One region of the Thalassospira sp. SM2505 genome, then DNA from elsewhere that is predicted to be linked to it. Evidence: predicted binding sites of a transcription regulator. Region 1 holds the regulator's gene; the other holds the start of a gene.
The links. The regulator LexA, encoded in region 1, represses DNA repair genes until DNA is damaged. The targets are predictions, from matches to a motif close to ATGTTCTANTTTGGTTC.
Positions count from the first base shown of each region.

Region 2: uvrA (excinuclease ABC subunit UvrA) is a predicted target of LexA. The motif match lies at 4,968-4,984, and genes of this name have one in related genera.

Region 1 is NZ_CM142731.1:2,937,244-2,944,900, reverse strand. Features, by position in the region: gene gltX (glutamate--tRNA ligase) at 1-730, opposite strand, end outside; gene ACTU44_RS13890 (ComEC/Rec2 family competence protein) at 890-3,022, shown strand; gene lexA (transcriptional repressor LexA) at 3,108-3,815, opposite strand; gene moaC (cyclic pyranopterin monophosphate synthase MoaC) at 3,971-4,450, opposite strand; gene trpC (indole-3-glycerol phosphate synthase TrpC) at 4,469-5,266, opposite strand; gene trpD (anthranilate phosphoribosyltransferase) at 5,263-6,297, opposite strand; gene ACTU44_RS13865 (anthranilate synthase component II) at 6,332-6,904, opposite strand; gene ACTU44_RS13860 (divergent polysaccharide deacetylase family protein) at 7,176-7,657, shown strand, end outside.
Region 2 is NZ_CM142731.1:2,688,030-2,695,686, forward strand. Features, by position in the region: gene trmFO (methylenetetrahydrofolate--tRNA-(uracil(54)-C(5))-methyltransferase (FADH(2)-oxidizing) TrmFO) at 1-913, opposite strand, end outside; gene ACTU44_RS12610 (hypothetical protein) at 1,110-2,087, shown strand; gene uvrA (excinuclease ABC subunit UvrA) at 2,129-4,957, opposite strand; gene fbaA (class II fructose-bisphosphate aldolase) at 5,169-6,248, opposite strand; gene ACTU44_RS12625 (Gfo/Idh/MocA family protein) at 6,269-7,336, opposite strand; gene nagA (N-acetylglucosamine-6-phosphate deacetylase) at 7,382-7,657, opposite strand, start outside.

The sequences.
Region 1 (7,657 bases):
CGTGACGCTTGGACAGTTTTGCACCATCCGGGCCATGGATCAGCGGGATATGGGCAAAGGTCGGAACGTCCCAACCCATTGCGTCATAAAGCGCTTTCTGCCGGAAGGCATTGGTCAGGTGGTCGTCCCCGCGAATGACGTTGGTTACACCCATATCATGGTCATCAACAACAACCGAAAGCATATAGGTAGGGGTTCCGTCACCGCGCAGGATGACATAGTCGTCAAGCTGTTCGTTTGCGACGCGAACTTCGCCCTGAACCTGATCATCGATAACGACATCGCCTTCTTGCGGCGCCTTGAGACGAACCACCGGCTTGACGCCAGCAGGGGCCTCGGACGGATCGCGATCACGCCAGGTGCCGTCATATTTCATCGGGCGGCCTTCAGCACGGGCTTTCTCCCGCATGGCGGTCAGTTCTTCGGGCGAGCAATAGCAAAGATATGCCTTGCCGGCATCAAGTAATTGTTGGGCGACTTCTGCATGGCGGTCGCGACGGGCAAACTGGAAAGTCGGTTCTTCGTCAGCGGTCAGGCCAAGCCAGTTCAGGCCGTCAAAAATGGCCTCTACGGCCTCGGGCGTTGAACGTTCGCGGTCAGTGTCTTCGATGCGCAGCAAGAATTTGCCGCCGGTGTGTTTGGCATAAAGCCAGTTATACAGGGCGGTGCGTGCGCCGCCGATATGTAAAAACCCGGTCGGGGACGGGGCAAAACGGGTAACAACCGTCATTCAATCTATCCGTTATCTGGATGTTGTCGCTTGTCGTATGGACTTTTGGCGTGCAGGCTATAGCACAAATGACACGCTGTTGCACCACAGCCGATGTTAGATAGAAACAATGCTCAGGGCGGGCTATTGGACATTCGTCGTAATACTTTTATAAGAAGTATGAAAAAACAAAGGCTTGTGGGGGATTTCTCGCAAGTCATATTTGTTGTTACAAGCCAAAGAAATAAATGGTTTCTGTCATCGGTTCTCTTCTTTGGGTTGGGATGCGCGCTATATTTCTTGCTTCCTGCGCGCATTGCAGCATCAGAGATTGGCGTCGGAGTGATTCTTTCTGGCTGCGCATTCTGGATGACCCGGCGGATCGCGATTGTTGCTTTTACCCTGCAGTTGCAAACAAGCTTGATGGCGGGGTTCCTCACAAGTGCCATTCACACGGATATTGGTCCGCAAAATATTCTGACCAAGACGCTGTATGCGACCGAAATTACTGGGACTGTTATCAATATTGAACCGCGCGAAAATCGACTTCGGGTCACACTTGAACCATCTGCCATAACCGGACTGGCAGATGGGGAATTCGACTGGAAAGTCAGATTAAGTTTTCTGGGCGACAGCAAATTTTCCATCGGCGATCAGGTGCAGGTCAAGGCAAGGTTATTTCCGCTTCGCCCGCCAGCGGTTCCCGGTGATCCTGATTTCGCGCGCAACCTTTACTTTAGCGGGATCGGCGCAACCGGTTTTGCATTCGGACGACAGTTTCAGGTCTTGGATGAGGGTAAAAGTTATAAAAACAATGAATTATGGAACTTTATTGAGGAGGCACGTCAGTCTGTTTCTCAAACGATCAGCCACTATCTGAGTGCTCCCGAAGCCGGAATAGCCAAGGCACTTATCATTGGTGAACGGGGTGAAGTCACCCCCGATATAACCGAAGACTTACGGAAGTCGGGGCTTGCCCATCTTTTGGCGATTTCCGGACTGCATATGGGATTGTTGTGTGGAACGGTGTTTTTTCTGTTCCGGTTTTGCCTGGCTGCTATTCCGCGCATCGCATTGCGCTATCCGATAAAAAAATGGGCGGCGGTAGCTGCTGCCTTGTCAGGGCTGATTTATCTTGGATTGTCCGGGGCAACAGTGCCCACGCAACGCGCCTTTATCATGTTGCTGGTTGTCTGGATCGCCTTGTTGCTTGATCGCCGCGCCATTTCGTTACGCTTGGTCGGTGTTGCGGCTATTGTCGTTTTGATCTTGCGTCCCGATGCCGTTCTGGGAGCCAGCTTTCAGCTGTCCTTTGCTGCTGTTGGTGCGTTGGTGGCATTCTATGACGGGCCCGGCCGTCGATGGCTTGATCGTCAGGGTATGAGCCCCTGGTATGTCCGTATCGTGATCTATATCGCTGGATTGCTGGTCACCGGGATCATTGTTACAGCAGTGACGGCACCGATAATCGGGTTCCATTTCGGACGCATTTCGATGCTGGGGATTGTTGCCAACCTGATTGCCATCCCGGTGATGGCATTCTGGGTGATGCCGTTGATTGTTGCGACACTGATATTGATCCCGGTCGGGTTGGGCGGTGTAACGCTTGCCTTGATGAAACCCGGGCTCGCCGTCCTGATCAGGACGGCCTCCATCGTCGCCGATCAGGAATGGGGGCTTTGGTACGTTTCGGGGCTGAGCTTTATCGCAGTTTCCTGTTTGTTGCTGGCACTTTCCTGGGCGATGATCTGGCGTGACAGGGCCGCCATTATTCTGGGTGTCCCGCTTTTACTGATTGCTGTGTTTGCGCAATGGCAACATCAAAGCCCGAATATTCTGGTGTCAGGTGATCGTGAAAACTGGGCTGTCTTCGATCCGGATGACGGTGTCCTTCATATTCCCGACGGGCTTGGTGAGTTTCAAAAATCGGTCTGGATGAGCCGCTTCGGCATGCGACGTGAGGATGAAGACCGCTACGTCAAAACCTGTGAGACGGACCCGTGTCTGGTCGGGATTGGCGCGGACAGTGCCAAGACAAACATCATCATTGCAAGCAAGCTTCTCAACCCGTTTTATGCCTGTCGGAATGCCGAGATTGTCATCAGTCTGACAACAGACCTGCCAAGGCAAAGCTGTCAGGATGCCGGGGCGCAACACATGATCGATGACGATGTCTTGTGGTGGCAAGGTGGCGTGGCCTTAAGCGCAGGCAGCAAAGATAGCGATGAAATATCACTGCAAACAGTGCGCGCAACATCCGGACACTGGCCTTGGGTCATCGTCGCGCAAAAGGCGGGACGTGCAGCGCGATGAAACAGTTCTTCGAAGTTTAAAAAAAAACGCCCGGATGCATCGCACACCGGGCGGTTTTCAAAAGCTGTATGGCAATGGGCGGAGATCAGTATTGGCGCAGCAAGCCAACCAGACGTCCCTGAATGCGCACGCGGTCCGGTGACAGCGCACGGGTTTCATAGCGCGCATTGGCCGGTTCAAGCAGAACCTCACCGCGGCCACGTTTAAGACGCTTGAGCGTGGCTTCGCTGTCATCGACAAGGGCTACGACAATCGTGCCATCATGGGCCTGTTCACAACGCTGGATCAGCACCGTGTCGCCATCAAGAATACCGGCTTCGATCATGGAATCACCCGATACCTCAAGCGCATAGTGATCACCAGAACCCAGAAGGGCTGCCGGGACCTGCACCATGGTGCTTTGATCGCGCAGCGCCTCGATCGGGGTACCTGCGGCAATCCGACCATAAAGCGGTAGTGAAATGGCTTCTCCGGCCTCGGAAAATGCGGTTGGGACGGTTGCCGGACGGTGTGATGCCTTTCGCGCACTGGCAATGGATGTGACATTGTTTGGCGTTTCAGGTGCCTCGTCGTCACTGTTTTCCGGAAGCCGGATGACTTCCAGTGCACGGGCACGATGGGCGAGGCGACGGATAAAGCCGCGTTCCTCAAGCCCGGTGATCAGCCGATGAATGCCTGATTTGGATTTAAGGTTCAGGGCCTCTTTCATTTCATCGAAAGAGGGCGAGATACCGTGATCGCGAAGGTAATTGTCAATATAGACCAGCAACTCATATTGCTTGCGCGTCAGCATGATATTTCCCGAACCTGTAGCAAGAACAAAAAGGATACACAGATGTTCTACTTTAGTTCTTTTGCGCGGTCAAGCACCTGCGCATAAAAAGCACAGGACGGATGTCAGAAACGCGAAACAATGTCCTGAAACAGAAGGAAACCGGGGGAGCCCGATCAGTCGGCGATATAGGTGCCGGACTTTCCGCCTTCCTTGCGGGTGACACGAATATCGGTGATCTGCATCGCCTTATCGACCGCCTTGCACATATCAAAGACGGTCAGGGCCGCAACAGAGGCAGCTGTAAGCGCCTCCATCTCGACACCGGTCTTGCCGGTGGTCTTGCAGGTTGCCGTAATATCGACCCCGTCAACATCATCGGCCAGTTCAAGATCAACCGTGACCGAAGTCAGGGGCAGGGGATGGCACAGCGGGATCAGATCGGGAGTCTTTTTCGCCCCCATGATCCCGGCAAGCTGGGCAATGCCAAGAACATCGCCCTTTTTATGGCCGCGATCCGCAATCAGCTGTGCTGTTTGCGCAGACATCAGTACACGTGCCTTGGCAATGGCAATTCGGGTGGTATCGGCCTTGGCCGAGATATCGACCATGACGGCGTTACCACCTGCATCAATATGTGAAAGCTTGTCTGCCATTATTCTGTCTGTCGCCAATCAGGCCGCAAGGCCAAGAAGATTACGGGTTGCTGCGGTCACATCATCCTGACGCATCAGGCTTTCACCAATCAGGAAGCATTGCGCGCCGACCCTGGACATGCGTGCAAGGTCTTCCGGAGTAAACAAGCCGCTTTCAGCCACCAGCAAACGGTCGTTATCAACCATGCCAGCCAGTTCTTCGGTCGTGGTCAGCGAAATTTCCATGGTCTTGAGGTTGCGGTTATTAATCCCGACCAGTCGTGATTTCAGTTTCAGCGCGCGTTCAAGTTCCGGTGCATTGTGAACTTCGATCAGAACATCCATGCCAAGGCTGTGCGCGGCATCTTCAAGTTCAGCCGCCAAGCCATCGTCAAGGGCCGCCATGATCAAAAGGATACAATCAGCACCAAGTGCACGTGCTTCGGTGATCTGATAGGGATCAACCATGAAATCCTTGCGCAATGCCGGAAGGTCAACAGCCGCACGTGCCGCCACCAGATAGCTGTCATCGCCCTGGAAATAGGGAACGTCAGTCAGAACAGAAAGGCAGCTTGCCCCGCCAGCCTGATAGGCTCTTGCGAGTTCCGGCGGATTGAAATCCGGGCGGATCAGACCTTTGGACGGTGATGCTTTCTTGATTTCGGCGATCAGGCCGTAACGACCGTTCGCAACACTGGTTTCAAGGGCATTGATAAAGCCGCGCGGTGCTGACTGTGCCTTTGCTTCTGCTTCAAGCGTGCCAAGGGTTTTGCGCGCCTTGCAGGCTGCGACATGGTCACGTTTGTCGTCACAGATTTTTTGAAGAACGTCACTCACGCTGCGTTTCCTTCGTTGGTAATGGTAACAAGGCCCAGCAGCGTCTCTGCAGCCTTGCCACTGTCAATCGCATCGGACGCCTTTTTAATACCCTCGGCAAGATCGCTCGCAATCCCGGTAACCACAAGGGCCGCACCGGCATTCATCAGAACGATGTCGCGATAAGCGCCTTTTTTTGCCGCCAAAAGATCAGTAATAGCCTTGGCATTCACATCGGCATCCCCCCCCTTGAGATCCTCAAGAGTAGCCGTTTCAAAGCCGAAATCACCCGGTGAAATTTCAAAGGTCGTGACATTGCCGTTTTTGACTTCGGCAACAAAGGTCGGACCGGTGGTCGAGATTTCATCAAGTCCGCTATGGCCGTGAACGACCCAAGCATGTACCGATCCCAGACGGTTCAGCACATGGGCAACCGGTTCCACCCAGTCCTTGGCAAAAACGCCAAGGACCTGGCGTTTGGTCTTTGCCGGGTTGGCAAGCGGGCCAAGCAGGTTAAAGATCGTGCGGGTCCCCATTTCAACACGGGTCGGCATCACATGACGCATGGCCGAATGATGGCGGGTTGCCATCATAAAGCACAGGCCGATCTCGCGAAGCGCCTTTTCCAGAAGCTTCATATCCGCATCAAGATTAACGCCAAGCGCCATCAGGACATCGGCAGACCCCGATTTCGACGAAGCAGCACGGTTACCATGCTTGGCAACAACAGCACCAGCCGCCGCCGCAACAATGGCGGCACCAGTCGAAATATTGAAGGTGCCACTGCCATCTCCACCCGTCCCGCAGGTATCAACTGCATTGTCAGGCGCAACGATGCCGGTTGCCTTTTCACGCATGACGCGTGCTGCGCCGGTGATTTCGTCAACCGTTTCACCGCGAATACGCAAACCCATCAGGAAAGCCCCCATCTGGGACGGGGTTGCCTGACCCGACATCAGCACATTGAAAGCCTGTTCGGCCATGCTTTCGGTCAGTTTTTCACCATCTGCGACTTTGGCCAGAATTGGCTTCAGATCATTATCAGTCGACATTCGGGTTTCCTCGGTTTGCGGTCCGGTGCGTTTGTCAGGCGCCGGTATAGTCGATAAAATTCTTTAACAATGCGTGCCCATGTTCCGATGCAATGCTTTCGGGATGGAACTGAACGCCATGAATCTGATGGGTTTTATGACGGACACCCATGATCAGACCATCTTCGCTTTCGGCGGTGATTTCAAGACTGTCGGGCAAAGTTTCGCGTTCGATCACCAAAGAATGATAGCGCGTTGCCTCAAACGGGCTTGGAAGACCGGCAAAGACACTGGTACCGGAATGTTTCATCGCATCGGTCTTGCCATGCATGCAATGGGGCGCACGGACAACCTTGCCGCCAAATGCCTGACCAATTGATTGATGGCCAAGGCACACGCCAAGAAGCTTGACCTTGCCAGCCGCAGCCTTGATCAGATCAAGACAGATACCTGCACGTTCCGGGTCACAAGGACCGGGCGAAATCACGATGCCCTCGGGCTTCATGGCAAGGGCCGCATCCACGGTGATCTCATCGTTGCGGCGTACTTCAACCTCGGGGCCGAGTTCGCGCAAATAATGCCACAAATTGAATGTGAAGCTGTCGTAATTATCGATGAGTAGATACATCGGAAGAAGCGCCTGTGCACATTAAGGTCGGCAGAGAATAAACGCCCTTGCCGCTACGTCAAGCGGAAGCAGAGTAAGGGTTTTCTCCTATGGCAGGTTGTCCGGTGATGCGCAGGTCCGGTCTCTTAACGGGGCGCTAACCAGAACCGTTTTAAAAACATTAAAACAACTGCCGACGTGATCGGTCTATAATCACCATATGGGATGGAGCTGTATGCTATAATGTACAGCGCCTACGAGCGACCCACCAAACGATACTGGAGACCACAGCGTGGCACGCCGGGCAACGACCACCAAACGTAAAAAGGTGGCACCCAAGAAATCCAACCGCCAAAAGACTGCATCGAAAAAGAAATCGGGCGGTATCGGCCGTCTGATGCTGGGCGGTGCATTTGTTGCAGGTACTCTTTCTGCCATGATTGCCGTGGGCAGCATGCTTGAACTTGATCGCGCATCTGACGAATTCGGTCGGGCATCGGATCAACGCGCTCCTGATTACGCATTGGCCGAGCCGGAACAAAAACCGATGCTGCGCAAGGATTATCAGTTACCTGATAATCCGCCGCCCCCCATGCAGGGACGCACCGGTTATCTGATTGATGAAAATGGCCGCACCACCGCAAATCAGGGGCAGGGTGGACAGAACCTTTCGGATTTTGTCGGAACACCACAATCCAAACCCAAAGGCGACATTCTTCCGGGGGATAGTGGCAATGACGGACCCGCAATAACGGTCGGGCCGTCTGACAAGGA
Region 2 (7,657 bases), 250 kb from region 1:
GAATGGTTCGGAATACGTCAACCTGGGCACCGTATTTCAGTTTGGTCTGGAAGCCGACCATATTGTAAAGCGTGCCAAGCGCGTTGTCCTGACGAAGCTGAACAATCGCGCGCGGCTTTACAGTCGGGTTATGCGGATTGGTCAGACCGACCGGTTTCATTGGACCATGGCGCAGGGTTTCGCGCCCGCGCTCAGCCATCACTTCAATCGGAAGGCAGCCATCGAAATAGGGGGTGTCTTTTTCCCATTCCTTGAATTCGGTTTTTTCGCCGTCAAGCAGGGCATCAATGAAACGGTTATACTCGTCTGCATCCATCGGGCAGTTAATATAGTCCTTGCCATCGCCCTTGTCATAACGCGACTGGAACCATGCCTTGTCGAAATCAATGCTTTCCTTGTAGACAATCGGCGCAATCGCATCAAAGAAGGCAAGACTTGCTTCACTGGTGACTTTGCGGATTGCCTCGGCAAGCGCTCCAGAGGTCAGAGGCCCGGTCGCAATGATGGTATGCTCCCATTCCTGCGGCGGCAGATCATCAATCTCGCCACGTTCCATGGTGATAAGCGGATGATTCTCCAGCGCGTCGGTAACAGCCTGCGAGAAGCCTTCGCGGTCAACGGCCAACGCGCCGCCAGCGGGGACCTTGTGTTGATCGGCGCAACGCATGATGATGGACCCGGCACGGCGCATTTCGTCGTGGATCAGGCCAACAGCGTTATATTCCTTGTCATCCGAGCGGAACGAATTCGAACAGACCAATTCGGCACATTTATCCGTATGGTGCGCGTCTGTCGGACGTACCGGGCGCATCTCATGCAGGATAACGGGCGCACCGGCTTCTGCCAGCTGCCAGGCGGCTTCACTGCCGGCCAGACCGGCACCGATAATATGAACAGGTTTAACCGTATTCACGTGTGCGAACTCCTCGCGAAGAATATGTTTGAAAGCTTGGCACACACATAGCGGTGCATGGGGGCATATTTCAAGTCAATTGCGCAGTCATCATCCATCAGTACGCATGGACCCATGAATTTTTTCACATTGCCACAGCAAGTACGTCTTATATGCCAGACCCGTTCTGTCGAACATATGTGAAACTGGGGCCAATATGAGCTACCCGCATCACCCATATGGCTATGAACCCACACATTGTCCGGTAATCGGGCTTGTTCCCCGACGTCGGATCATACGCGATGTCGAGTGCAAGACGACTTCGCAAGACGATGCCGCGTGTCAACCAGACGCTCCGACGGAGAGCAAGGAACGGCGGCCGGGATTTCCGTTTGGTGGTTTCCCCGACGGGGTCTTTAGTCCTGCCGATATCGAAAGCATGATTGAATACGTGGTGGCAACCCGCCAGGGATGGCGAGCCTCGCTTGTCATGCGGGCGTTCTTGCGATGGTGGCGCAATGAAGTGGCCCCGGAAAGCAGTGCAACTGATCGTAAGCAATCCGATGCTGTTTTGATGCTTTTGGCGCTTAATCAGGGACGCGACGGCTTTGTCCAAGGGTATTTGCACGATCTGAGCGCAGAGATGAAAGATCATCCCAAGTTACCAACCCCCGAAAACCCGATTGAAAAGGCCTTCAACAAAAGCCTTCGGATTGCAGCACTTGCTTTGGCGCTGTCGCCAATCGTTCTGATTTTTGCTGTTCTGATGTTTGTCCAGATCGACACCATCATCAGCACAGGCAATGGCAAATTGTTCGGGTTCAGTTACGACCTGTTGTTCTTTGTTGGCAGCTTCGGTGCCATTGGTGCCCTGACAAGCATGATGATGCGTTTAGGGAAGGACACCCCGTGGGCGGATATGGAACCGTCGTCAGTGTTCTTTAATTTCCTGTTCCGGCCATGCATGGGGTTTTGTTTCGCACTGGTCGTGCTGCTTGCGCTACGCGCCGGGATACTGCCCATACCGCTTGATGAGCTGCATAATCTTGATGACCTCGACCAGATCAGCAATTCCGCCGTGGCCGGACAACAAATGTCGATCGTTCTGGTCTTCGCATTCTTGTCAGGATTTAGTGAACGGCTGAGTACAGCCTTGGTCAAAAGAGTTGAAAACCGGGTAACCAGTGGCGGGTAGGTGATGAAAAAGGGCAGCAAAAACATGCTGCCCTTTAAATATTATTCCAGTCCCAGATGCCGTTTCAGATAACGACCCGTATAGCTACGCTCATTGGCCATGATGGCCTCCGGGGTGCCAGTGCCGACCAACTGACCGCCGCCGTCGCCGCCCTCGGGTCCTATATCAATGATCCAGTCAGCCGTTTTGATAACGTCAAGGTTATGTTCGATCACGACCACCGTGTTGCCCTGATCCACAATGGTATGCAGCACCTCAAGCAATTTGCGGATATCGTGGAAATGAAGACCTGTGGTCGGTTCATCGAGAATATAGATCGTCCGTCCTGTCGCGCGTTTTGACAGTTCCTTGGCAAGTTTGACGCGCTGTGCTTCACCACCCGAAAGAGTTGTTGCCTGCTGTCCAAGGTGGATATAGGAAAGACCGACCTGTTTCAGGGTTTCCATCTTGTCACGGATCGAAGGAACAGCCTTGAAGAATTCGGCGCCTTCTTCGACCGTCATATCAAGGACATCAGATATCGATTTGCCTTTAAACGATATTTCCAGTGTCTCGCGGTTGTATCGTTTACCTTTGCACTGATCGCATGTCACATAGACGTCGGGCAAGAAGTGCATTTCGATTTTGATGACGCCGTCACCCTGACAAGCTTCGCAACGACCGCCTTTGACGTTAAACGAGAAACGACCGGGCTTGTAGCCGCGTGTTTTGGCTTCGGGCAACTGTGCGAACCAGTCCCGGATCGGGGTGAAAGCCCCGGTATAGGTCACCGGGTTGGATCGCGGGGTTCTGCCAATCGGGCTTTGATCAATATCGATGATCTTGTCGATAAGTTCGACACCGGTAATGCTGTCATGTGCACCGGGATGATGACGGGCGTTATGCATCCGTTTTGCCAACGCCTTATAAAGCGTTTCGATCACCAGACTGGACTTGCCACCACCGGAAACTCCGGTAACACAGATGAATTTTCCAAGCGGGAAATCAACATCAATGCCCTGAAGGTTGTTGGCCGTGGCCCCCTTGATGGTAATCGCCTTGCCATTTCCTTTGCGACGTTCCTTGGGAACAGCGATCTGTTCGATCCCGACAAGGTATTTCCCCGTCAGGCTGTCGGGGTTCTGCTGGATTTCTTCGGGGGTTCCCTGCGCAACAATACGTCCACCATGGATACCTGCACCCGGGCCCATATCAACGACATAGTCAGCCGCGCGAATAGCATCTTCGTCATGTTCAACGACAAGAACAGTGTTTCCAAGATCACGCAGGCGCTTGAGGGTTTCCAGAAGACGGTCATTGTCGCGCTGATGCAGGCCAATTGAAGGTTCATCAAGCACGTAAAGCACACCTGTGAGGCCCGAGCCGATTTGCGATGCCAGGCGAATACGCTGGCTCTCACCGCCCGAAAGGGTGCCGGACGTGCGCGACATGGAGAGATAATCAAGTCCGACGTCACGCAGGAACCGCAGACGGTCATTGATCTCGCGAAGAATACGCCGGGCGATCTCTGTTTCTTTCTCGTTCAGCTTGCCTTCAAGGCCGATAAACCAGTCACCGGCCTTGGCAATCGAAAGATCAGTGATCTGCGAGATATCAAATCCATCAACCTTTACGGCCAGTGCTTCGGGTTTCAGGCGCTTTCCCGAACAGGTCGGGCAATGTGAAACCATCTGATATTTGGACAGTTCGTCACGGGCCCACTGACTGTCAGTTTCGCGCCAGCGACGGGCCATGTTTGGAATAACACCTTCGAACGGGCGAGAAACCTTATAGCTGCGCGACCCGTCATCATAGGTAACGGTGACTTCTTCTTCGCCGGAGCCGTTCAGAATAATGTCCTGAGCTGTTTTCGGTAATTTGTCCCAGGCAACATTCGTCTTGAAGCCGAAATGCTTTGCGACCGATTTCAGCGTCTGCAGATAATATTTCGATGTGCTGCTTGCCCAAGGAGCAACAGCGCCATCTTCAAGCGTCTTGCTTTCATCAGGGACAACCAGCATCGGATCAAATTCCATCTGGGTGCCAAGACCATCACAAGCCGGGCAGGCGCCAAAGGGATTGTTGAATGAAAACAGGCGGGGTTCGATTTCCTCAATCGTAAAACCGGAGACGGGGCAGGCGAACTTTGCAGAGAAGACAGTGGTTTCCCCAGTCTTGGCGTCTTCGGTCAGAACGATGCCATCGGTCAATTCAAGGGCAGTTTCAAAACTGTCGGCAAGACGGGTGGCGATGCCTTCCTTGACGATCAAACGATCCACCACGACTGAAATATCATGTTTCAGTTTTTTATTGAGTTCGGGGGCCTCGTCGATGTCATACATCTCGCCATCGATTTTGACGCGCTGGAACCCGCGTGAGCGCAGATCACGCAATTCCTTTTTGTATTCGCCCTTACGTCCGCGTACGATCGGAGCAAGAAGGTAAAGACGCGTGCCTTCTTCCATCTCCATCACCCGGTCGACCATCTGCGACACCGTCTGGCTGACAATTGGAAGACCCGTTGCAGGCGAATAGGGGATCCCGATGCGCGCCCACAGAAGACGCATATAGTCATAAATCTCGGTGACGGTACCGACGGTCGAACGCGGATTGCGCGATGTCGTTTTTTGTTCGATCGAAATGGCCGGGGACAAGCCGTCGATATATTCGACATCCGGCTTTTGCATCAATTCAAGGAACTGGCGTGCATAGGCAGACAGGCTTTCGACATAGCGACGCTGACCTTCAGCATAGATCGTGTCGAACGCAAGCGAACTTTTTCCGGATCCCGACAGGCCGGTAATCACCACCAGAGAATCGCGTGGCAGTTCAACGTCGATGTTCTGAAGATTGTGTTCTTTCGCACCGCGAACCGAAATTTTCGTCAGCATATCGGGCCTTTTGTTCCTGAATTGTTCGGAAAGTGTATAGAGGACGTCAACGCTATACGCAAGCGCACCCCTGACAGCTCCTGTCAGTATTTGTCAGGAGACTGTCATTTCACAATGACCATGGCGATAGAGACACGAAAAAACCCGCCGAACAAGTCCGGCGGGTTTCACAAATCCTGTGACCATTTTGGTCGAACAAGGCTGATCAGGCTTAGCCCTTGGTGACCGAACGACCGGTCGCGCCAAGGTCTTTGAAAGCTTCTTCGAGACGGGCTGCCATCGAAAGTTCAGCTTCGCGAACCCAGACGCGCGGGTCATAGTCTTTTTTGTATGGTTTGTCCGTTTCCGGATCGACCTGATACTTGAAGGCGCGCGCATGGGCTTCGACATATTCACCGACCGGGCGGGAATAGGCGAACTGGGTATCGGTATCGATATTCATCTTGAAAACGCCATAGCTGACGGCTTCTTCGATTTTTTCTTTTTCCGAACCGGAACCACCATGGAATACGAAGTCCAGAGGACGGTCGCCAAGACCATGCTTCTCGGATACAAATTTCTGGCTTTCCAGAAGGATTTCTGGACGCAGTTTGACGTTGCCCGGTTTATAGACGCCGTGCACATTACCGAATGCAGCAGCAACCGAGAAATGGCCGAGCGGCGACAGACGGCGATAGGCCTCTTCAACTTCTTCCGGACGGGTATAAAGACGCGGATCGATCTCGTCACTTGACGTGTCAAGCTCGTGACCAATGCCGTCTTCTTCGCCACCGGTAACGCCCAGTTCGATCTCAAGGCTCATCTCGATGGCGGACATGCGCTTAAGGAAGGTCTCGCAAGTCGACAGGTTGTCTTCAAGCGTTTCTTCCGAAAGATCGAGCATGTGAGAGCTATAAAGCGCCTGACCGGTTTCGGCATAGGCCTTTTCGCTCCATTTCAACATTTCATCGACCCACGGGACGAACTTGCGGTTCGCGTGATCGGTATGCATGACAACAGCGACACCGTAATATTCAGCAAGAAGCTGTGCATGACGGGCAGCCGAAACTGCGCCCACGACACGGGCAGCATCAGCGTCCTTGATGCCCTTGCCGGCAAAGAACTGTGCGCCACCATTCGAAAGCTGAATGATAATGTCAGAACCGGCATTCGCGGCAGCTTCAAGGGCTGCGTTCATCGTGCTTGATGATGTGATATTAACAGCGGGAAGGGCGTAACCGTCCTGCTTGCAAGCAGCGACAAGGTCACGATAGGCAGCACCGGTAACAACACCGGGTTTAACGGAAGGCATGTGGGTACTCCTCCTGGGGGTCAGAGTAAAACAGGTGCCCCCGTGCGAACCGACTGGTCCGCAGCAAGGGCAATCCGTAAGGAGCCCAATGCATCTTCCATATGCTGCGTCAGGTCAAGATTTTCTGTTATAGACTTTAGGAAAAATTCCTGTTCACGCAGGCAAAGACCATCGTGATCGGGTTCGTCATCTGTGCGGATGATTTCATCAACGCGGGTGAATTCGCCGGAACTGTCGGTATCTGCATGATGCAGGCGCAATGCATTTGTCTTGGTGTGGGTATCGATGTCGGCCGATCCGGCTCCTTTTTCTTCGACATCGGTAATCGAGACGCAACCTTTCGGTCCAATGACATCCTTAACAAAAAATGCGGTTTCGCTGATCATCGGACCCCAGCCAGCTTCATACCAGCCAACTGAGCCGTCATCAAAACGTACCTGAAGCTGCCCATAGTTATACATCTCTGGTGCGACATCCTCAGAGAGACGCACACCAATTGCATTGACCGATACCGGCTTTGCGCCGGTCATCAGGCACATGATGTCAAGATAATGAACCCCGCAATCAACAATCGGCGATACGCTGTTAAGCAACCGCTTGTGGGTTTCCCAAAAGGCGCCACTGCTTTGTTGGTTAAGGTTCATCCGCATGACAAGCGGTTTGCCGAGTGTCCTGGCAATTTCGACGAACTTTTCCCAGGATGGATGATGGCGCAGGATATATCCGATTACCAGTTTCCGATCATGTTTGCGTGCAGATGCGACCACGCGTTCAGCATCTGCGACGGTCGCAGCCAGCGGCTTTTCAATAAAAACATGTGCACCGGCTTCAAATGCTGCGATGGCGAAATCTGCATGTGTTTCGGTATAGGTATTAATTGAAACCGCATCCGGTTTGGTTTCTGCCAACGCAGTATAGAAATCGGTAAATTGCGGATAGTCGGCAAAACCATCAGGAAGCTTGTTTGCCGGGATTTCGGAACGTGCGCAAATGCCGACGATTTCGTATCCATCCAGCGCGTGATAAGCCTTTGCGTGGGACATACCCATATTACCAAGACCAATGACAAGAATACGAACCGGCTTCATTTTATGCCTCCTGAAAACCTGATAAAATATTGATTGTTTTGATTGTTATGCGCCGTTGATCCAGCTGCGGGTTACAGTGTAGCTGTCATCAAACAGAATGATATCGGCCTGATAGCCCGGTGCAATGCGCCCCATCTTGTCATCTAGTTTCAGGAACTCTGCCGGATAAAGGGATGCCATTCTAAGCGCTTCGCCAAGCTCAATACCGATCATCTCGACACAGTTTTTAACCGCACTGATCATATCAAGATCGGAGCCTGCTAGCGTCCCGTTGGCCAAGGCGCAACGCCCATCAGTGGCGATAATTTCCTCACCACCAAG